4 regions of the Viridibacillus sp. KH_047 genome follow, and region 1 is predicted to be linked to each of the others. Evidence: predicted binding sites of a transcription regulator. Region 1 holds the regulator's gene; each other region holds the start of a gene.

The links. The regulator LexA, encoded in region 1, represses DNA repair genes until DNA is damaged. The targets are predictions, from matches to a motif close to CGAACATATGTTCG.
Region 2: a site for LexA is predicted at 3,169-3,182, ahead of uvrB (excinuclease ABC subunit UvrB). Genes of this name have one in related genera too.
Region 3: a site for LexA is predicted at 4,041-4,054, ahead of AC3IS5_RS07205 (DNA polymerase IV). Genes of this name have one in related genera too.
Region 4: a site for LexA is predicted at 1,779-1,792, ahead of addB (helicase-exonuclease AddAB subunit AddB). Genes of this name have one in related genera too.

What each region holds. Positions count from the first base shown of each region.
Region 1 is NZ_CM174479.1:3,093,716-3,099,595, reverse strand. Features, by position in the region: gene AC3IS5_RS15315 (hypothetical protein) at 31-168, opposite strand; gene AC3IS5_RS15310 (hypothetical protein) at 600-851, opposite strand; gene AC3IS5_RS15305 (hypothetical protein) at 1,316-1,516, shown strand; gene AC3IS5_RS15300 (hydrolase) at 1,695-1,985, opposite strand; gene lexA (transcriptional repressor LexA) at 2,419-3,039, opposite strand; gene yneA (cell division suppressor protein YneA) at 3,206-3,520, shown strand; gene AC3IS5_RS15285 (YneB family resolvase-like protein) at 3,517-4,173, shown strand; gene AC3IS5_RS15280 (DUF896 domain-containing protein) at 4,240-4,476, shown strand; gene tkt (transketolase) at 4,570-5,880, shown strand, end outside.
Region 2 is NZ_CM174479.1:3,532,316-3,538,195, forward strand. Features, by position in the region: gene uvrA (excinuclease ABC subunit UvrA) at 1-1,112, opposite strand, end outside; gene uvrB (excinuclease ABC subunit UvrB) at 1,118-3,100, opposite strand; gene AC3IS5_RS17420 (IDEAL domain-containing protein) at 3,456-3,704, opposite strand; gene AC3IS5_RS17425 (competence protein ComK) at 3,890-4,381, shown strand; gene AC3IS5_RS17430 (YhjD family protein) at 4,359-4,736, opposite strand; one part of gene prfB (peptide chain release factor 2) at 4,881-5,880, opposite strand, start outside.
Region 3 is NZ_CM174479.1:1,426,619-1,432,498, forward strand. Features, by position in the region: gene AC3IS5_RS07185 (acyl-CoA carboxylase subunit beta) at 1-759, shown strand, start outside; gene AC3IS5_RS07190 (GNAT family N-acetyltransferase) at 1,478-1,987, opposite strand; gene AC3IS5_RS07195 (M20/M25/M40 family metallo-hydrolase) at 2,301-3,419, shown strand; gene AC3IS5_RS07200 (chemotaxis protein CheW) at 3,448-3,933, shown strand; gene AC3IS5_RS07205 (DNA polymerase IV) at 4,103-5,353, shown strand; gene AC3IS5_RS07210 (nuclear transport factor 2-like protein) at 5,381-5,782, shown strand.
Region 4 is NZ_CM174479.1:3,514,631-3,520,510, reverse strand. Features, by position in the region: gene AC3IS5_RS17355 (AzlC family ABC transporter permease) at 1-426, opposite strand, end outside; gene AC3IS5_RS17350 (helix-turn-helix domain-containing protein) at 498-1,052, shown strand; gene AC3IS5_RS17345 (TVP38/TMEM64 family protein) at 1,122-1,742, shown strand; gene addB (helicase-exonuclease AddAB subunit AddB) at 1,878-5,414, shown strand; gene addA (helicase-exonuclease AddAB subunit AddA) at 5,371-5,880, shown strand, end outside.

The sequences.
Region 1 (5,880 bases):
ACATTTATACCACGAAATTTTTACGATGTATCATTTCGCTGATTTTTTCTGCATATATTCATCGAATTTCTCAATCGATTTATTTTCCATCTTTCTTGTAACGTGTGAATAAATGTCTGATGTAATTTGTATAGATCCGTGACCTAATCTTTCCTGGACCTCTTTCATAGGTATACCCCAGCTTCAAGAAACATAACAGCGTGAGTATGTCTTGTAGAGTGAGTTGGTAGTAATTCATGATCTATATGTTCCATTGCGGATTTGTATGCATTGTATAGTGTGGATTTAGGAAATGGTGCAAAACCAAAAGTGGTCTGTACATCACAGCAAAGAAGGAATATGTAGAAAAAGTATAGTCTGTCAGACGATTCGAGTTGGATAACTACCCATAAAACAATATCTCGAATGATCTCATGCAATGTTTCTTCTATATTAATAAATAAAATATGTAAATTTTTCTTTTGTTGTAAAAACAAAGCAGAAAAAGTTCTTAACAAAAAGAGAGCTGTAAAAAGACTCTTAATCTAAAAAAAGCGATTCACTCTGTTGGTGAGTGAATCGCTTTTGTATTTACATGATCTTAAGATTAACTTACTTCCTTAAGGCATATTATTAACTAATTGAAGTTTCCAACTAGACGTACCTCTTTTAAGGGTTACATTACTATTCATACCAATATAATATGTTGTATTAGTATTAACAAAAGCAAATGCAGGACTTGGCGTTAAAGAAAAAGTTAGTCCTAAACCAGTTGCTGTTCGAGATGGTTTTCCGCTTGCAGGCATACCAGAAGTTCCGTTTGTAACGGATCTACCAGAAGTGCTTACTGAACTATTATAATGTAACCACATACTAAGATGCCTAAAAAGGCTCAAGTAGAAATGTGGGCACGCTAGCATAAAGTGAAAAACTCTCTGCTTGGACTTCTTGTTAAGCCATAGGACATTTTAAATACATTGGAGATATTAGGAAATGAGCGTGATAGTGAAGGCTTGCAAAGAGGCCGCGGACGAATGGTGGAAAACGCAAATAAGTAAACGTGGGCATCTTAGTGTTAATACTTATCGCTACAAAAGGAATTACTAACCGTCAATTGGAGAAAATAGATATTAATTAGCTAAACGATTCAATCTATTAGGAGTGTAGCGTATGACACATGAAGAGTAAGAATTTATTGTCGCCCAGCAAGACGAATATTTCACAAGTATGGAATGCAAGCATGAAAACGGAAAGCTAAGTTATGAACAATTTGCAAAATTATCGTTGAAAATAGCCGAATGGACACAGCGGCTAAATGGATTGGAGATAATGGAAGATGAGCGAGATTGAAAGAGCAGTAAATCATATAGAAATAGCCATTGGAACTATTAAACGTTTCGGTTATACAGATAGGTTGGAACAACAATTTGAATCACACCTAAACACAAGCATGAGCCACAAAGGGCTTTGTAGAGATAAGGCGACAGATTACGCCATAAAAGTTGCTGGACGGTTAAATATGCAGGGGAAGGGGTGAGTGGCGTGATGGGGAATCATTTAGGAAGGTGAATACGTTTTATTGTCCAGGTGACAACATGCACGAATGGCAAATACTTTCTATGTACGGTTGATAGCCTACGCTTAAATAAATTCCGATGATTCTCTTGCTGATCAGAAAGGCCTCTTCCATAAAGAAAGAGACCCGTTATTACTTATTAATTTGCTTCAATACGAATAGCTTGAATTTCTTGGCAGTCTACGATAAGTGTTGAACCAGGTTCAGTTTCTGGATCATTAAAGAATGCGCAACAATTTTTCTGATCTAAGGTAATAAAAACGACATCTTCTAACACCGAACCACCTTTTAAGAAAACATCAACTTCAGTCTGTGTTTGCAATCGTCTTAATTGATCACATGCGCAACCATTACAACGATGTTCTTCTTTTTCATGGTGATGTTGCTTATCACACTTATCACACTTACAACCATCTCTATTAATACTCATTTTCAAGACCTCCTTTCCGATTCGAATGACTTACATTGATAACATATGGTTTAAAATGAAAAGAGGTTGTGCAATTTGTCCAACAATAAAAAAAATAGTTGTTTTTGGGAAGTATCCTAGTGGTATTTACGAAAACTGTTGGATTAATTCTTTGTCATACGAAGTCTGCATTTATGAGAGGTATAATAGGGGGTGGATCAATTTTACGATTCGTTATTTTGCTGATTTTCTTTACTTGTTTTTCGATTTCTCTTTTTGTGTAACCGAATAATACTTAAAGTAACTAAAATAGAGAATAAATCACGATAACGATATATGTGGCCTGCGTTATATAAAATGTGCGAATATATGAATAATATATTTTGGTTATGTATAAAAAAAGATTGCAAGAATCCATATTTCACTGATTCCTACAATCCGATATAGTTGTACCTTATAATACGTTACGATACAAACCAACTACTTTTCCTAAAATGGAAACTTGATCTACGATAATTGGCTCCATTGAAGAGTTTTCTGGCTGTAAGCGGAAATAAGATTCCTCTTTAAAAAATCGTTTTACAGTTGCTTCATTATCCTCTGTCATCGCTACAACAATTTCACCATTACTTGCGGTTGCTTGTTGTTTCACGATTACATAGTCTCCATCTAATATACCAGCTTCGATCATAGATTCGCCCATAATTTCAAGCATGAAAATTTGATCTTCAGTTGTTCCATAAGAATCTGGAATAGGGAAGTATTCTTCAATATTCTCAATTGCCGTAATAGGAAGGCCTGCAGTAACTTTACCAACTAGTGGTACATGTACAACACCTTGTTTTGCGATTGTAGAATCTTGTTGATCTAAAATTTCGATTGCACGAGGTTTCGTTGGATCTCGTCGAATCAGCCCTTTGCTCTCAAGTCTAGCAAGATGTCCGTGGACTGTAGAACTTGATGCAAGACCAACTGCTTCACCAATTTCACGGACGGAAGGTGGGTATCCTTTAGTGCGAACTTCCTCTTTGATGAAAGACAATATATCTTCTTGTCTTTTCGATACTTTTTTCAATCCAATCACCTCTTTATCTCATACTATGTAAAAGTTATTAATAGTATAGCATTAGCGAACAAACAGTGCAAACATAAGTTCGAAAAAGCCGTTGACAAAAACAAATGTTCGGTTTATATTGAGAACATACATTCCGAACGGGTATTCGAAAAAGGGGAGAATAAGTGTGAGTTGGTTCAAAAAAAATCAATATATTACATTACTTTTTGGATTTTGCGTAATATTTACAACAATATTAGTGGTTGCAAATAGTGGGAAAACATCATATAAAGAAATTAAAGTTCATGACGGAGATACTTTAATTTCTCTTGCAGATAGATATAAAGGTAAAATGGCTGACCATGAATGGATAGCAAAGGTTAAAAATGAAAATAATTTAATTGACGATACTATTTATGCGGGGCATACTCTAATAGTTCCGGAACATGATAATTTTAAAGTTCCAAATATAGGAGTAGAAGTGGCGAGTGATAATAAATGAAACAAAAAATAGCAATACTCTATTGTCGTGTAAGTACTGAAAAAGATACACAAGATACTTCGCTTGAAAGGCAAGAGATTGAGTTAAGGGAATTTGCAACGAGTAAAGGCTATGAAGTTGCACAAGTCTTTACAGATCGACATAGTGGATATGATATTGATCGGGAAGGATTACTTGATTTACTTGAGAGTGTGAAGGAATATGAACAACCAGCACTATTTGTTCAAGATGAGACACGTTTAGGACGTGGCAATGGCCGAATGGCGGTACTTCATTTACTGCAAAAAACGAATACAGATATTTTCACATTAAGTGACGCAGGTCACGCCCGGCTAAATGAGATGGACGCTATGTTGCTAGAAATTCTAGCGATAGTCGAAGAGTATCAACGTAAATTACATAATGCGAAAATCCGTAGAGGGATGAGACGAGCTGTACAGAACGGATACAGGCCAGAAAAAAATTTAAAAGATCGAGGAAATCCTGAGGGTAGAGATCGCATAGATGTTCCAATTGAACAAATCATTCAACTTAGACAGAAGGGTATGACATTTGAAGAAATTGCAGACACTTTGAGAGGATTGGGCTTCCAAGTAAGTAAAGCGACAATTCATCGAAGATTTATGGAATTTAAAGAGAAAAATAAAGACTAAAAGCTTGCGCTTGCGGTCTTTTTTGCATACCTTTGTATTAAGGTCTGTATGAAAGGTGAGAAATAAATGTTATCAAAAGAAAAATTACAACGTATAAGTGTACTTTCTAAAAAATCAAAGTCACAAGGTTTAACTGTAGAAGAAGCAAAAGAACAAACAGCACTTCGTAAAGAGTACTTAGACACATTTCGATCTTCAATGCGTGAGACGATTGAAAATGTCCGTGTTTTCGATCCAGAGGGAAATGAAGTAACGCCTGAGAAGTTACGTCAAAAACAAAATAAGAATAATCGGTTAAATTAAACACATATTTATAGAGAAAACATTGTTTTATATTAGATTTTTGACTAAAATATATTAGTACACTATTTAGCTTAAGAAAGGATGTCTATTAAAATGACTCAACAAGCAGATCAGCTTGCAATTAACACTATTCGAACTTTGTCAATTGATGCTATTGAAAAGGCTAACTCAGGTCACCCAGGATTACCAATGGGGGCTGCTCCAATGGCTTATACTCTTTGGACAAAACAACTTCGTCACAATCCTTCAAACCCTAAATGGTTTAACCGCGATCGCTTTATTTTATCAGCAGGTCATGGCTCGATGCTTTTGTATAGCCTATTACACTTAGGTGGATATGATTTACCAATGGAAGAAATCAAAAACTTCCGTCAATGGGATTCAAAAACACCTGGTCACCCAGAATATGGTCATACAGCTGGAGTCGAAGCAACAACTGGACCATTAGGACAAGGTATTGCAATGGCTGTCGGTATGGCAATGGCGGAAAGTCATCTTGCAGGCGTTTATAACAAGCCTGAACATAAAGTAGTAGATCATTATACATTTGCACTTTGTGGTGATGGGGATTTGATGGAAGGTGTTGCTGCTGAGGCAATTTCTTTAGCGGGTCACTTACAACTTGAAAAACTGATAGTGCTATATGATAGCAATGATATTTCTTTAGATGGCGATCTAAATAAATCATTCTCTGAAAACATTCAAAAACGTTTTGGATCATATAACTGGAACTACATTCGTGTAGCTGATGGTAATGATATTGAAGCGATAAATAAGGCCATTGAACAAGCAAAAGCTCATAAAGGCCAACCTACTATTATTGAAGTAAAAACAGTTATTGGCTACGGGTCTCCAAACAAATCAGGTAAAGCAGACTCTCACGGTTCTCCACTAGGTGCTGATGAAGTGAAACTTACTAAAGAACACTACTCATGGCCTCATGAACCATTCCATGTACCTGAAGAAGTATATGCAACATTCAAACAAGCGGCTGAAGTTCAAGGAACTCTTGCTGAAGCTACTTGGAATGAACAATTTGAAGCTTATAAAAAAGCATATCCTGCTCTTGCAGAACAGTTTGTAAATGCGATGAATGGGGAACTTCCTGAAGATTTCGCATCTGCAGTACCTGTTTATGAAGCTGGTAAATCTATTGCTACACGTTCGTCTTCTGGTGAAGTAATCAATGCCCTTGCAAAAAACACACCTTCTTTCTTTGGAGGAAGTGCGGATTTAGCTGGATCAAATAAAACATACATGAAAGATGCTGGCGATTTCACAGCAGAAACTCCTGAAGGCCGAAATATTTGGTTCGGTGTTCGTGAATTTGCTATGGGTGCAGCTCTAAATGGTATGGCACTACATGGTGGTGTAAACGTCTTTGGTGGTACATTCTTCGTCTTC
Region 2 (5,880 bases), 440 kb from region 1:
TCTTGGTCACGAACATTTCCGAAGTCATTCTCATAATGGAAGTGGATTTTATCCGTGCCTGAACCATTTAAAATTTTATCCATTTTATCTTTCGGTATGTCTTCAACTGGCATATCCATATCGATGTCGTAATGATCACAAACTGCTTTTAACAGTTGAGGATAGTATTGCGAGCTTGTTGGTTCCCAAGGAGCAAGCGCATTATCATTTAATGAGCGGCTCCAATCAGGTATTACAAGTGTTGGATCTACTTCTAATTTTGTTCCTAAGCCATCACATTTTGTACAAGCACCAAAAGGACTGTTGAACGAGAACATTCTCGGTTCCAATTCGCCAATTGAAAAGCCACAGATTGGACAAGCGTGATGTTCACTGAATAGTAGCTCCTCATGCTCCATTACATCAACCATTACACGACCTTCTGCCAATCTAAGTGCCGTTTCAAGAGAATCACTTAAACGGGCTTCCACGCCTTCTTTTAAAACAACACGGTCAATGACCACTTCAATACTATGCTTTTTGTTTTTGTCTAATTCAATATTATCATCTAAATCACGCAACTCTCCGTCAACTCGAACTCGGACATACCCTTGCTTTTTCAAGTCTTCAAGAAGTTTCACATGTGTCCCTTTTCGCCCTGAAACCATTGGAGCCAACAATTGCATTTTCGTACGTTCAGGATACTGCACAAGACGATCAACCATTTGTTCCACAGTTTGTGACGTAATTTCTATACCGTGATTCGGACAAATTGGTTTGCCCACACGCGCATATAATAGGCGCAAATAGTCATATATTTCTGTGACTGTTCCAACCGTTGAACGTGGATTTCGGCTTGTTGTTTTTTGGTCAATAGAAATAGCTGGTGAGAGACCTTCGATTGCATCAACATCCGGTTTGTCCATTTGCCCTAGAAATTGGCGAGCATATGCAGATAAGGACTCCACATAACGTCTTTGACCTTCTGCATAGATTGTATCGAATGCTAGAGATGATTTTCCAGAACCCGATAAGCCAGTTATAACAACTAGCTTATCTCGCGGTATTTTAACATCTATATTTTTTAAATTATTTGCACGTGCACCTTGAACGATAATTTCTTGGTTTTTCAATTCCTTCATCCTTCCGATTTCAGTTCCAGGATTGTATCACGAAGTTCTGCTGCACGTTCGAAGTCGAGCGCTTTTGCTGCATCCTTCATTTCTTTTTCTAATGAAAGTAAAAGCGTTTCTCTTTCTTGCTTTGTTAGCTTTTTACCCTTCAATACTTTCGTTACATATGTTTCTTGTTCTTCAGCTGCCTGTGTTGCACGAATGACGTCGCGAATTTCCTTCTGAATGGTTCTTGGCGTAATCCCATGCTCCTCATTGTAGGCAGCTTGAATTGTGCGACGGCGATTTGTTTCGTCGATTGCTTTTGTCATCGAATCCGTCATACGATCTGCATACATAATAACGTGACCGTTCGAATTACGCGCTGCACGTCCAATTGTTTGGATGAGCGAACGTTCTGAACGTAGGAAGCCTTCCTTATCTGCATCCAATATGGCTACTAAAGATACTTCTGGGATATCGATACCTTCACGTAGTAAGTTAATACCGATTAATACGTCGTATACTCCCATACGTAATTCACGAATGATTTCGATTCGCTCTAACGTTTTTACTTCTGAGTGTAAGTACTGTACTTTAATCCCAATTTCTTTTAAATAATCCGTTAAATCTTCTGACATTTTTTTCGTTAATGTTGTAATTAATACACGCTCATTTTTTTCAGTCCGTAAATTAATTTCATGGATTAAATCATCGATCTGACCTTCAATCGGTCGTACTTCAATCTCAGGATCAAGTAGACCAGTTGGACGAATAATTTGCTCTACCATGTCAGGTGTATGTTCTAATTCATAAGGTCCTGGTGTAGCAGAAACAAAAATCGCGTTATGAACATGTTTCTCAAATTCTTCAAATTTTAACGGTCTATTATCAAGTGCTGATGGTAATCGGAATCCATGATCAACTAAAACACCTTTGCGCGCTTGGTCACCGTTATACATTCCCCGGATTTGTGGTAATGTAACATGGCTTTCATCTACCACTAGCAAAAAGTCCTCTGGGAAGTAATCTAATAATGTGTAAGGTGTTGCGCCTGCTGGTCTTAGCGTTAAATGGCGAGAATAGTTTTCTACGCCTGAACAGAAGCCCACTTCACTCATCATTTCTAAATCATAATTTGTTCTTTGTTCTAAGCGTTGTGCCTCTAGTAATTTATCTTCCTCACGAAGTTTCTCAAGTTGTTCCTTCAATTCATCTTTAATATTCTCAATGGCTTTGACCATTTTTTCTTCTCTCGTAACGAAGTGGGATGCTGGGAAGATAGCGACATGTTCACGTTCACCGATAATTTCACCTGTTAACGCATCAACTTCACGAATACGCTCTACTTCATCACCGAAAAATTCTACGCGTAAGCATCTCTCATCTCGAGATACTGGGAAAATCTCGACAACATCACCGCGTACTCGAAATGTACCGCGGGTGAAATTAATATCATTACGTTCATACTGAATATCTACAAGTTTACGTAACAATTGATTCCTTTCGATTTCCATCCCTGTTCGGATGGACAACACCATTTCTCGATATTCTTCTGGTGAACCGAGACCATAAATACAAGAAACAGATGCGATGACGATAACATCTTCTCTTTCAAATAATGAAGATGTTGCCGAATGTCGCAACTTATCAATTTCATCATTAATACTAGAGTCCTTCTCGATATATGTATCAGTTTGTGGTACATAAGCTTCTGGCTGATAGTAGTCATAATAGCTGACGAAATATTCTACTGCATTATTTGGAAAGAATTCTTTAAATTCACTATATAATTGACCCGCAAGTGTCTTATTATGCGCTATCACAAGGGTCGGCTTTTTGACTTCTTTTATAACATTGGAAATTGTAAATGTTTTACCTGTACCAGTTGCTCCTAGTAAGGTTTGGTGTTGTTTACCTTGACGAACACCTTCGACAAGCTCTGCTATTGCTGCTGGCTGATCGCCATTTGGCTTGTATGGTGAATGTAAATCAAATGCCTGAACCATAGCCACGTCCTCCTTGTTACTAATTACATATATTTTAACATAGCAAATTGGAAATATCGAGCAATAAGCGAACATATGTTTTTCAAACTAGTTTCGTTGTTTTGCCAATTATTGTACTCCCAATCCATTAATTTTTTTGAGATTTATTCACTTCTTTTACTTTCGTTAATTTCAATTTAAAAACAAGATTCTATCTGTCCACTCCATGTTGTTTACACTTTTTTATTTTCCAAATAATTTTATCAATAAAAAAAATCGCTCCAATTTTGGAACGATTTTTTTATGCTGTAATTCTCTATGTATAAGTTGGAAACTTATACGAGTATTTCTTTTATCATTAATTGTTTAACAATGCTTATCCGGCGGTTGTCTGCAATTTCTCTAATTCTTTTGCGTATTTATAAAAGGCGACTTCATTTCTTTCATCTAGGGCTGAGTCAATGCAAGCTAATAGATACTCTTCCGTTTGTGCACGATGTATATGGTTTAAAAACAAATCTAAATAGATCGTATCTAATAATTTTTCAGCATTATTCGTGTTGTCAGTTCGTCCAAGAGCTTTTAGAAAATCGGTATAGGAATAATATTTATCCAACGATCTCACCTCGAATGCCTTTTTTCTATTATAAGAAATTTCAGAAAAATAAGCAATCTTAATTTATAATAGAGGTAATATATAGGAAATTTTAATTATATATTCCACTTTACCATTGCACTTTATACCAATTATAGTTAAAATGATAGTGAAATTATACTGATTTCAATTATATTCGGAAGGAGGAACAAGTATTGGATAAAAAACTGACGAAATTATCGAATTTCACATTGTCTTTTAGTACATTTGCCCTTATGCCAGTTTTCGAGGGTAATCACATTTACACAAGAGTAGTTGAAAAGGAGAGGGAATTTCTTGTAGATGCAAGGCCAGCTCGAGTGATACATAAATCTTGCTCTGACTATGGTACTTCTTTTAAGCTCGCTACGAACAAGTCAAAAGAATATCTTGGCGCACGCCATAAGCTACCGATTGTTGTTGCATATGATTATGGTACACCTTGTATTTTCATGCCCACTTTATCGCCTAGTTCGCATTATAACGTTTGGTTTGCTATGCATGCAATTGAGTTTTTTGAAGATGCTGGTCCATCAAAAAGTCTCGTGTCTTTTAAAAACGGACAAGATGTCGAAGTAGACGTATCAGTCATCACAATGAGAACTCAACTAGCAATGGCATACTTTTTACAACAACGTTTTGAGATTAAACGTCCTTCTCTTTTTTAAATTGAACTTTTGTTAAATAAATTGATAACAATTCTTCTACCCGATTACGTAATCGAATATTAGAATACCGACGATGTTCTTCATTATTATTGTAAATGAAGATATATTCAGAAAATAACTCATCACGATTTCCTCGCATAATTTTAAGCCGGTTTTTTTGCAAATATTGATGAGCTGCATGTAATTCACTTTGCACCTGTTTCATCGCTTCATGCACTAAATCGATATATGGCCGCTTCAATTTGAATGTTCCTTGTTCAAATGCTTTACAGTCTCTTTCGAAAATGGATAGTACCATTGGTAAGTAGATAACTGTTTCAAGCACTACAAGAGCTTCATTTGGGATACGCGACATGCTTCCACCTCCAAAATAGGAACATTTGTTCTTACTTTGTATTTTACTACGTTTATAAGAAATTGCAAGTAGGAAGCATACCCTTTTTACATGCAAAAAAGCCATTCAACGAATTACTCCGTCGAATGGCTTTTCATAGATAAATTATAGTTTAGATCGTAAGTAAGCATTGATAAATTGATCAATGTCACCATCCATAACATTTTGCACGTTTCCTGTTTCAGCACTTGTGCGGTGGTCTTTTACCATTGAATATGGGTGGAATACGTATGAACGAATTTGACTACCCCAGCCAATTTCTTTTTGTTCTCCACGAATTTCGTCCAATTCCGCTTGTTGTTCATCAATTTTCAATTGATACAACTTCGCTTTTAACATACCCATTGCTTTTTCACGGTTTTTAATTTGTGAACGTTCAGCCTGACATTGAACAACCGTACCTGTTGGTGTGTGTGTAATACGAACAGCGGAGTCAGTCGTGTTAATATGCTGACCACCTGCACCAGTTGCACGGTACGTATCAACTTTCAAGTCTTCTGTGCGAATTTCAATTTCAATTTCGTCGTTGAATTCTGGCATCACATCACATGATACGAATGAAGTATGACGGCGACCTGAAGAATCGAAAGGCGAAATACGTACAAGACGGTGAACACCTTTCTCAGCTTTTAAATAGCCATATGCATTATGCCCTTTGATAGCCAATGTAACCGACTTGATGCCGGCCTCATCGCCTGGTAAATAATCCATTGTTTCAACTTTAAAGCCGCGTTTTTCAGCCCAACGTGTATACATACGTAATAACATCGAACCCCAATCTTGTGACTCGGTACCACCAGCGCCCGGGTGAAGTTCCAAGATTGCGTTGTTCTTATCATACGGTTCACTTAATAATAACTGTAGTTCGAATTCTTTTAAACGTGCTACGAATTCTTTTAACTCCACGGCTAAATCTTCTTGTAATTCTTCATCAGGTTCTTCACGTAATAATTCTAGTGTCATTTCTAAGTTTTCTTGTGTATCTTCTAATTCTTTATACTCATTCACAACTTCTTTTAAGCCTTTTGACTCATTAATAATATTTTGTGCTTGTTGTTGATTGTTCCAGAACTCTGGTTCAAGCATTAATTCGTCAAATTCTTGT
Region 3 (5,880 bases), 1.7 Mb from region 1:
GACGATTATTTAGAAAATATTATTGAATTAGTTCCAGTAGAAGCGACTCGTCCATACGATATTCGCAAAGTTATTGAAGAAATCGTTGATCCAAGTTCGTTTATGGAAGTACATAAAGAATTTGCGAAAAATGTCGTGGTAGGACTTGCCCGTATTAAAGGGGACGTTGTGGGTCTAGTATGTAACCAACCAAAAGTAATGGCTGGCGGACTTGATATTGACTCATCAGATAAAGCATCTCGTTTCATCCGTTTCTGTGACTCATTCAATATTCCAATCATCACATTTGAAGACGTTACTGGCTTCTTCCCAGGCATTAAACAAGAACATGGTGGTATCATCCGTCACGGCGCGAAAATCCTTTATGCATACTCAGAAGCAACAGTACCGAAAATTACAGTTATCCTTCGTAAAGCATACGGTGGTGCATACGTAGCACTTAACTCTAAAGCAATCGGTGCTGATATGGTATACGCTTGGCCAAACGCTGAAATTGCCGTTATGGGGCCAAATGGAGCAGCGAACATCATCTTCGCTCGTGAAATTGATAACAGCGATGATCCAGAGGCAACACGTGCTGCGAAAATTGAAGAATATCGTGAAAAATTCGCAAATCCATACGTAGCAGCATCTCATGGCTTAGTAGACGATGTAATCGACCCACGCGAAACACGTATCAAACTGATCCAAGCACTTGATATGATGAAAACGAAAAAAGAAACAAGACCAGCTAAGAAACATGGGAATATTCCACTTTAATGCTGAGGACGCCCGTCTAGAGGAAGATAGCCAAAGAACGCCACATCCTGTGGCAACGGCTATCTGACCCACATCGTGTGGGCCCGCGACAGGCACTGGAGGAATCGAAACAAAAGCATCCCTTCAGCTTTTGTCCGAGAGACCGAAGTGACACAAGCAGCTGGCGTTCGAAGCTGGATATTTGACTAAATGCTGAAGTGGCCCGTATAGCCCCGACAAGTACTGGAAGGCCTGAATCAAAGGCGCTTTTTGCCTTTGACCGAGAATCAAGGAAGGCAACCTAAGTGCACGACGTCCTGCCGCAACGGTTGAATGACCAACATCCTGTTGGCCCAAGTTACCTCGAGGGGCTGGCCGCTGAAGCAGGATATCTGACTAAATGCGGAAAGCGCTCGTTCAGACTCGACAGGCGTTGGAGGGCTCGAACACAAGATGCTTTTTTATCTTGTGCCGAGAGACCGAAACGACCCGAGAGTCTAGTGCTTGAAGCAGGATATCTCCCTTTAGGAAGGCAACCTAAGTGCGCGACGTCCTGTCGCAACGGTTGCATGACTAACATCCTGTTAGCCCAAAGCGCGTATTAATACAAGACCAGCATAGAAAAACAGTCAAGACCAACATTTATGAAAAGCACCTCCAATCGTTAGGTAAACTAACAGTTGGAGGTGTCTTTTTTGACCAGACATAAATTTCATAAGTAATCAGTAGTAGTTAAACATTATTTTTTAAGGAATAGCACCATATACTCTGAATCATAATAATTATTATTGATTTTAAGTGCACGTTCTTCCATTCCATATGTTTGGAAACCCATTTTAATATAAAGATTCCTTGCAGTATCATTTGTTGTTATTACTTCTAAATTAATTTTTTCTATTGACTTAATTGACTTTGCATGATCGATTGCCGCAGAAATGAGTGCTTTACCTACGCCCAACCCACGAAATTTAGAAGTTACAAACATGGCAAAAATACTGGCTCTATGTTGAAGTTTTGAAGTAGATTCTTGAATTAAAGTTACAACACCAATAAGTTCTTTATCATTAAACGCCCCAAATATGAAAGTTCCTTCGCTCGATAAATTTTTTAAAACGGCCTCAACAGGGAATTCTCTTTTAATAGCTTCTTCATAGCTTGAAGAAAATGCTTCAGGGTTATTCTTTAATGCTTCCAATCTCAAATCCCAATAACTTTTTGCATCTGATGATTCTAACAATCTAATATTCATAAGTGCTCCTTTCAAATAGAAAAGTTTTATTTAACAGAAGTTGAAAAATTAAATTATCCATTCTGACTTTAAATTAATTCCCCTCAAATCAACAAAAATCCTTCAATTTAATAGTTTGAATATACAATGAATATCACTGCGCACACAGCTAAAATAAATGTAGGAGCCAATATTAATACAAATACAATCCATTTAATCTATCAAACTAAATTAGAGAATGCCTAAGTAAATTACAGGAGTTCACTTAAATTTTGTGCTAAAATAAGGGAATAAAAAGGTAGTAAAATTTAGTATATAAAGGGGTTCTTTCATAATGACAAGTCGTATCGTAGAAGAATTTTTGGAACTCGTACAAATTGATTCTGAAACATTCCATGAAGAGAAAATTTCACCTGTATTAAAAACTAAATTAGAAGCATTAGGATTTGAAGTCGAAGAAGATGATGCTGCAAGCCGTAATGGTCATGCTTCGGGTAACTTAATCTGTACACTACGTGGGACTGTAGAAGCACAACCGATTTACTTTACATCGCATATGGATACTGTAGTACCTGGTAAAGGAATTAAACCAATTATCAAAGAAGATGGCTATATCCATTCTGATGGTACAACAATTTTAGGTGCGGATGATAAAGCGGGAATAGCAGCACTTCTTGAATTACCAAAACGCTTAAAAGAACAAAATATCGCGCATGGTGATATCCAGTACATTATAACTACTGGTGAAGAAAGCGGTTTAGCAGGAGCGAAAGAGCTAGACCCGTCGAAAATCTTTGCTAAATATGGCTTTGCAGTTGATAGTGACTGTAAAGTGGGAGGCATCGTAACGGCAGCACCTTACCAAGCGAAAGTGGCAGCTGTTATTTATGGTAAAACAGCTCATGCTGGTGTTGCACCTGAAAAAGGAATTTCAGCTATTACTGTTGCAGCAAAATCAATTGCAGCGATGAAATTAGGTCGTTTAGATGCTGAAACAACAGCAAACATTGGTCGCTTTGAAGGTGGACAAGCAACGAATATCGTTTGTGATGAAGTGCATATTTTAGCTGAAGCTCGTTCAATTAATGAAGCGAAATTAGAGGCACAAACTGCCCATATGAAAGAAGTTTTCGAACAAACTGCTGAAAAAATGGGTGGTAAAGCCGAAATAACTATTAAGCGCATGTACCCGGGTTTCCGTTTCACTGAAGACGATTTAGTCGTGAAAGTCGCTCAAGAGGCCGTTCGCAAAATTGGTCGTACACCAGAAATTTTGACAAGTGGTGGGGGTAGTGATGCAAATGTAATCGCTGGATTTGGCATCCCTACAGTCAACCTTGCTGTCGGTTATGAAGACATCCACACAACAAAAGAACGTATCCCAGTTGAAGAATTAGAAAAACTTGCGGACTTATTAGTGGAAATTGTAAAATGCGCGGCTGAAATTAAATAACACATATTACAAGAAGAGGTAGAAGCCAATGTCTAATAGTAAAGTAGTCGTTTTCCGTTGTGGTCAAGAAGAATATGCTGTTACCATCGATCACGTCGTATCGATCGAGAAAATGGAACATGTTAATCCCATACCACACTTACCAAGCTATGTAACAGGTTTAATGAGAATGCGCGGAGAACTAATGCCGATATTAGATTTCGAGCAAATCTTATACAGAGGTCAGGCAGTGGGAGAGCAAGTACGAATAGTAGTCCTACAAATAGACGATTTCCTATTTGGTCTACTCGTTGTCGAAGCAAAAGAAATTCTCGATATTCCAGCTGAACATTTGCAACAAATAGGTCTGGTTAATTATTCCAAAACAAAATATTTCACTGCAGTTGCCAATCTAGAAGAACGGATGATTACAATCGTTTCGCCTTCAGTACTAGTTGACTCGCTTGAAGGAATAAAAGAACTCAAAGCCTATATGCAAAAATTAAAAGAAGACGAAAGAGCAGCAAAAGCTTAGTTCGTCTTGAGATAGAGCATTCTTAGTCAATGACTGAGGATGCTCTTTTTATTTCTATTTGCTTTTTCGTGGATTTTAAAGCACTAGATCTTATAAAGATAGAAATACCAACATCTGTTCGTTGTTTTTGCTATAATGTTCATAATAAAAGAAGCAGGAGAGATGTGTGATGGCGGAGCGGAAACAAAAAGGGCGAATAATTTTTCATATCGATATGAACTGTTTCTATGCCTCTGTAGAGCAATCACATGATCCAACACTTAAAGGTAAAGCAATCGCCATTGCGGGTAACCCGAAGGAGCGACGTGGCATTCTCGTCACTTGTTCGTATGAAGCGCGTGCCAAAGGGGTTTACACGACGATGGCTGTTTGGGAAGCAAAGCGAAAATGTCCGGATCTCATTTTGTTGCCACCGAATTTTGAACGCTATCGTATTGCTTCAAAAGCGATATTTGACATACTTCGAACATATACCGAACTCGTAGAGCCTGTATCCATAGATGAAGGTTATATTGATGTTACGGAACTTGTAAATGGACGTGAAGCGATTGAACTCGCAGAAAGCATTCAAAAAAGGATTTTAAATGAGCTGGATTTACCATCATCGATTGGGATTGCACCGAATAAATTTTTGGCTAAAACAGCTTCTGACATGAAAAAGCCAATGGGTATTACCGTTTTAAGAAAACGTGAATTGCCAAATATTTTATGGTCATTACCAGTTATAGAAATGCATGGCGTTGGTGAGAGCACAGCAAAAAAACTTAACGAACTAAAAATCAACACAATCGGTGATTTAGCACAAGCTTCTGAAGCCTTTTTAAAAAGTAACTTAGGTAAAAATGGTGCAAGGTTAAAAGACAGAGCAAATGGCATTGATAACAGGGAAGTCGATCCAAATTCGATTTATGATACGAAAAGCGTAGGTAATTCCACAACTTTGCCAATCGATTTAGTTGAATGGGATGAAATCCGTAAAACAATTGATGGTCTTTGTGAGAGAGTTGCAAAACGTCTTTCAGCTAAAAATTTAGCTGGCCATACGGTATCCATTCAAATTCGAGATGCTGATTGGCATAACTCAAGTCGTAGTAAAACATTTTCCAATGCCATTTATAAAAAATCAGATATTCTTGAAATAGCGATTGATTTAACAAAAAAACATTGGCATGGTGAACCGGTTCGATTACTCGGCGTGACAGTGAGTAATGTGATTGATCGCAAAGAAACAGCAGAGCAGTTATCCATTTTTAACTATGAACAACACGCTAAAGAGGAGCCAATTATCCAAGTAGTCGAGCAGCTCCAAAAGAAATACGGTAAAGAAATCATTTCTAAAGGTATGAAAGAAAAGAAAAAACCTAGTTATGAATCACAAACGAGTTTTAGCAAAGACTTTTTAGAAGATCATAAGGATTAATGAAAAAATCTTTAGGGGGGGAGCATTATGGATAAGACAAATGAAGAGTATGGAAGTTTAAAAGTAGTCTGCACTGACGACTGCGGAAATGCACCTAAGAAAAAATTACTTCAAGAACTTGCTATTGCTTTTGCAAAAAAGGATCAAAGTTTCATTCTTGAGCATTTGAAGGATAATGTAAGTTGGGTTATTGTTGGTGATAAGCACATCCAAGGCAAAAATCATGTTGCTGAAATGCTGTCACAAACGGAAAAAGACAGAGCAACAGAGTTACATATTAATAACATCATAACGCATGGAAGCACTGGTTCAATCAATGGCACCTTAGTTTTAGAAAATAAGAAAAGCTATGCTTTCTGTGATATCTATAATTTCACCGGTGTCGGAAGAACCTCAAAGATAAAAGAAATAACTTCTTTTGTAATATAATCTTAAATGTAAGTAATTCATAGATGAGATGTGTATCAATGTCCATATGGTGATTGATACGCATCTTTTTTGTTATACTAGTTATAAGACGTTAGCAA
Region 4 (5,880 bases), 420 kb from region 1:
GAAAACAACCCAACTCCCATATGCAATGAGCATTACACCGACACCAAATGAAGTAGGTAGCTTTTCTTCTTTTCGTGTTGCAAGTACAGAAAATGATTCATCTGTTACCCAAAAAGCATAGATGGATTTTTTCCATTTTGTTTTGGATTGCATCTTTTCATTTAGTGATGCCGTCATTAAAAAGTGACGGATATTGACGACAAAAGTATTAAGGACAATTAGTAAAGGATCTGTCCCTGTTGTCAATAAATTTAAAGCTATATACTGTGAAGCTCCAGCGTAAACGAGTATACTCATAGCCGTTGCTTCAATCATTGACAGACCGGTTGTTTTTGCGAGCAAACCAAATGTCAGTGCAATTGGAAAGTAGCCGATCGCAATACTAGAACCTGCCTTCATACCAGCTGAAAAGCCAAGTTTTTTCATGTGTAGGTCCTCCATTGAAATGTTTAATAAAGTATACAGCCGTATGATAAAATATACAAGAGGTGAAATTTATGGAAGAAATAAGCCGTAATTTAGGAAAACAATTGAAGAAAATCCGTCATCAACGCTTGCTTAGCTTAGATGATATGGCTAAATTAACTGATGTTAGTAAAGGTCAGTTAGCACAAATGGAAAAAGGAGAATCCAATCCAACTGTGTCGACGATTTGGAAAATTGCTACCGGTTTACGCATTTCATTTTCAACACTATTAAAACCACCGAAGGAGCAATTTTTAAAAATAAATAGTGCAGAAATGCCATTTGTCACGGAGAACGATGGAAAGTATCGAGTATATTCAATTATTCCTTATGACCCTGAACGGGGTTGGGAACTCTTTAAAGTAGAAATGGATCCTGGGTGTAGTCATAAGAGTGATGCACATACTGATGGAGTAGAAGAAACCATAACGGCTATAAAAGGACAAGTAGTTGTCGAAGCTGGTGATATGAGTGAAACCTTAAATGTTGGTGAAACGCTCGTATTTAAAGGACATCAAATCCATCAATATACGAATACAGCAGATGAAATGACTGTCCTGCACTTTATTTTACAATATAAACAGTAACTTTTAAGTAGCGCTCATTCCTCAATTGGAATACCGACAAGACGCTATTTTCTAGAGAGGGAGAAACATATGCCTGACTGGTTAACGTTAGAAAATTTTCATGCATTAGCAAAAGAATATCGATTATTTGGCACGCTTCTAGGTATATTACTACCATTTTTTGAAGCTTTTTTACCATTTCTCCCACTAGCGGCATTTGTCGTCGCAAATGCCAGTGCATATGGGCTATGGATTGGTTTTCTACTTTCTTGGAGCGGAGCTGTGTTAGGATCTTATTGTGTATTTTTGATCGTACGAAAATATGGGCAAAGTCGATTATTGAACTACGTGACAAATCGTGCTACGGTGAAAAGATTAATTCATTGGGTTGAAATGAAAGGATTTACTCCGTTATTTCTATTGCTATGTTTTCCTTTTACACCATCAGCGCTCGTTAATATTGTTGCAGGCTTATCCAATCTAAAGCGCCATCATTATTTATTTACAATAATGGCTTCAAAACTTGTTATGATTTTCGTTATTAGCTGGATTGGCTCAGATTTAAGTGCGCTGATAACAGATCCTATCCGTACTGGTATAATCGTTATATTGATAGGAATTATGTGGTGGGGCGGAAAAATGGTTGAAGGACACTTAAATGCAAAAGTGGAAGAAGATATGAGAAGAGCCTCCCGAACAAATAAAAAGTGAAGTAATTTGCCACTGTTCTATTTTTAATATAAAATAGGAACAAACGTTCTTTTTTGTTAAGGGTCTACATATTTTTGAGCATAGATAGTAAAAGTGGTTGAAATTTTTATCGTGATTAAAAGAGGGGGAGTTAGAATGTCACTGCGTATCGTTTCTGGAAGGTCAGGCTCTGGAAAATCGACACTTATTCATCATGAAATAGTTGATATTATAAAGGAACAGTCGATAGGGGCACCAATATTCTTGCTTGTTCCTGACCAAATGTCATTTTCTTCTGAATATGATTTAACACATCGCTACGGTGTATCAGGGCTTATTCGGGCGCAGGTTACGACGTTTAAGCGTTTAGCGTGGCGCGTCCTGCAAGAAACTGGTGGCATAAGCCGACAAGAGATTAACGGCTTCGGCTACCGAATGCTTATCAAACGTTTATTAGAGGATAATAAAGAACAGTTTTCATTGTTTCGTCAGGCAGCTGGAAAACGCGGCTTTACGGATGAGATGGAAACTTTATTAAAGGAATTTAATCGCTATAGTTTGGATAGCAAAACATTAGAACTGCTTCTATCAGATTTTGAAGGCATGAATGCACCACAAACATTGCGGGATAAGGCACATGATCTTCAGTTATTATTGTCAGCTTTAGAAGAGCGATTAGGTACTACATATATTGATAGTGAAGGTTATTTCCCCTTGCTAACAGCACAGCTAAAGGATTCGGAAATTATTCGATCTGCAGATATTTATATTGATGGATTCACAGCATTCACAACACGAGAATTTGAATTAGTGCAAGAATTATTAAAAGTAGCGCGTCGAGTAACGATTGTTTTGCCTATGGAATCAGATGCTGATGCAGACGATGAGCAAGCACTATTTTATCAATCTGCTCGTACAAGTGTACGCTTAAAAGAATTAGCATTTGAAGAAGGCATTGAAGTAGAGCCAACAGTGCATTGTCAAACAGTATTCCGTTTCCAAAATAATGATTTGAAATGTATCGAAGAAAAATTTGATTCACATGAAGAAACAACGTGTAACTCTTCGGATGATTTTGAGATTATTGAAGCAGTCAATCGCCGTGCAGAAGTACATGCGATTGCAAGGAAAATTAGAGAATTTATGCAAAATGATGCAATTCGTTATCGTGAGATGGCTATTTTGTATCGTCAAGCCAATGTATATGATCCATTGTTTGCGACAATTTTCCCTCAATACGATATTCCTGTTTTCGTAAGTCAAAAAAAGCCCATGCTTCATCATCCATTAATTGAACTAAGTCGCTCGGCTCTGGAGGCTATCCAATCTGATTGGAAGTACGAGCCTATTTTCCGTGCAGTAAAAACGGATTTGTTTTTCCCGGTAGATGCAGATTTACAAGTTTGGCGGGAGCGCGCAGACCGTTTGGAAAACTTTGTTATTGCACAAGGGATCTATAGTGAGCGCTGGTTTGATGAGAATCGTTGGCTATATAAAAAATATCGCGGACTAGAATTTTTAACAAAAAATCAAACAGATGATGAGCGCGCCTTCCAGCAAGAAATTGAAGCAGCTCGAAGTAAAGTAAGAGAACCTTTAAAAGAGTTAGAAAATGAATTAGCTAGTTGTAAAACTGGGCAAGATATCGCAACAGCTCTCTTTAATTTTATCGAGAATCTTGAAGTTTATGAAAAACTGCAGGCTTTAAAAGATAAAGAAATAGACAAAGGCCAATTGCTAGCTGCAAGTGAACATGAACAAGCGTGGAACCAATGGGTAGACGTACTTGATCAGTTCGTCATGATGTTTGGTGAACAAGAAATGACGCTAGAAGAAGCGCTCCACACATTAGAAGAAGGGTTCGATACATTAGAATTTTCACGTATCCCACCGTCATTAGATCAAGTGACCATTGCAACAGCAGATTTGTCTCGTTTAACGAATATGAAAGCAGTTTTCGTAATCGGTATGAATGAAGGTGTATATCCACAAAGGATGGACCATGAAGGATTACTTTCGGATGCAGAACGTGAATGGTTTATGCAACTTGGGATGGAGCTGGCACCAACATCTAAAACGAGATTGTTAGAAGAATCATTCATTACCTATCGAGCCTTAACCATGGCTTCTGAAAAGCTCGTTGTTAGTTATGCGATTGCAGATGAAGAAAGTAAAGCGTTATTACCATCTCTATATGTGAAGAAGTTACAGCAACTTATTCCCAATGCACCATTTACAAGGGCGTTAATGGATCCAACTGAGGCTTTATCAGAGCTCTCGGATCTCCCTTATATTAATCACCCTAATACGTCTTTAGCCTATTTAATGATGCAACTTAGACAAGTGGAGCATGGAAAAGAGCTTACACCCGAATGGCGTGCGTTGCAGGCGTATTATGAAGAGGATCCTTATTGGTCGGATATTCTAGAGCGTTTAATGCGCCCACTAAAAGTGCTGAATAAAGCAGAACAACTTACACCTGATATTACTGATGCCTTGTATGGATCAACTCTTACCTCAAGTGTTTCACGTATTGAGAAGTTCTATGGTTGTCCATTTTCACATTTTTCAACTTATGGTTTACGTCTTGAGGAACGTGCGGAGTATCGACTGGAAACACCGACAATCGGGGACTTATTCCATGCAGCGTTAAAATGGATTTCTGAGGAGACACATGAGAAGAATATAAAATGGGGTCAGTTGACGCCAGAGCAATGTGCTGATTTAGCAAAACGAGCAGTGGATAAGATTTCTCCACTGTTGTATCACCAAATTTTAATGAGTACATCGCGTTATCGCTACATTCAAAGAAAACTGACATTGATCGTACAAAGAACGATGCTTTCTTTAAGTCAACATGCACGTGTATCAAATTTCAAACCGATTGCTTTAGAAGCTGCATTTGGACCAGGAGAACCCTTACCACCATTAATGATCAAATTAGATGGAGGTAAGAAAATGCAAATGCGCGGTCGAATTGACCGAGTAGATGCAACTACAATTAATGATAAACCGTATATTCGCGTTGTAGATTATAAATCTTCTGCGAAAAAGCTAGATTTAAATGATGTGTATTATGGTCTATCTTTACAAATGTTAACCTATTTGGATGTGGCTGTTGAAAATTCAGAGGCATGGTTACCGTTACATTCAGAAGCTGGTGGTGTGTTATATATACATGTCCACAATCCGATGCTAAAGCCACATGATAATTTGGATGGCACACAGGCAGAACTGGAACGATTAAAAGAATTCAAGATGAAGGGTCTTTTATTAGATGATCGAGAAACTTTGATTGATATGGATGAGGCGCTTGAAGAAGGCGGCCATTCACAAGTAGTACCAGTTTATGTGGGTAAGAAGGATGGTACCGTTTCACCAAAAATGTCTTCCGTTATCTCAACTCAAGAAATGGGGCATCTCCGAAATTTTGTACGATACAAGCATCAACAGGCCGGTGAGGGCATTTTAGCAGGTCATACTGATATAAGTCCATACCGTATGAAAACACGTACAGCTTGCGAGTATTGCTCATTTAAGAGCGTATGTCAGTTTGATACAACAGATGCAAATCAACATTATCGATACTTACAACCAATCGGTAAAAAAGAAGATGTTATTGAGCAAATTCGAAAGGAGACTAAAGCAGATGAAGGAAATTCCTGTGAAGCCGGCGACAGCAACTTGGACTGATGAGCAGTGGAAAGCAATCTGGGCTACTGGACAAGATACTTTAGTTTCAGCAGCAGCGGGCTCAGGAAAAACAGCCGTATTGATCAATCGTATGATTGAAAAGGTTATCTCATCGGATAATCCAATCGATGTTGATGAGTTGTTAGTCGTAACATTTACCAATGCGTCTGCAGCTGAAATGCGCCATCGTATGGCAGAAGCCCTTGAAAAAGCTATTAACAATGAGCCAGATTCAAAGCATCTCAGAAGGCAATTAAGTTTATTAAATAAAGCACAAATTTCTACATTACACTCATTTTGTTTAAATATTGTTCGACAATATGCGTATCTATTAGACATTGATCCAGGCTTCCGTATTGCAAACGATACTGAAGCTGCTCTTTTAAAAGATGATACGTTAGCAGAAGTACTAGAAGAAGCTTATAACAGTGACCAAGTTGACGATGTATATCGATTAGTTGACAGT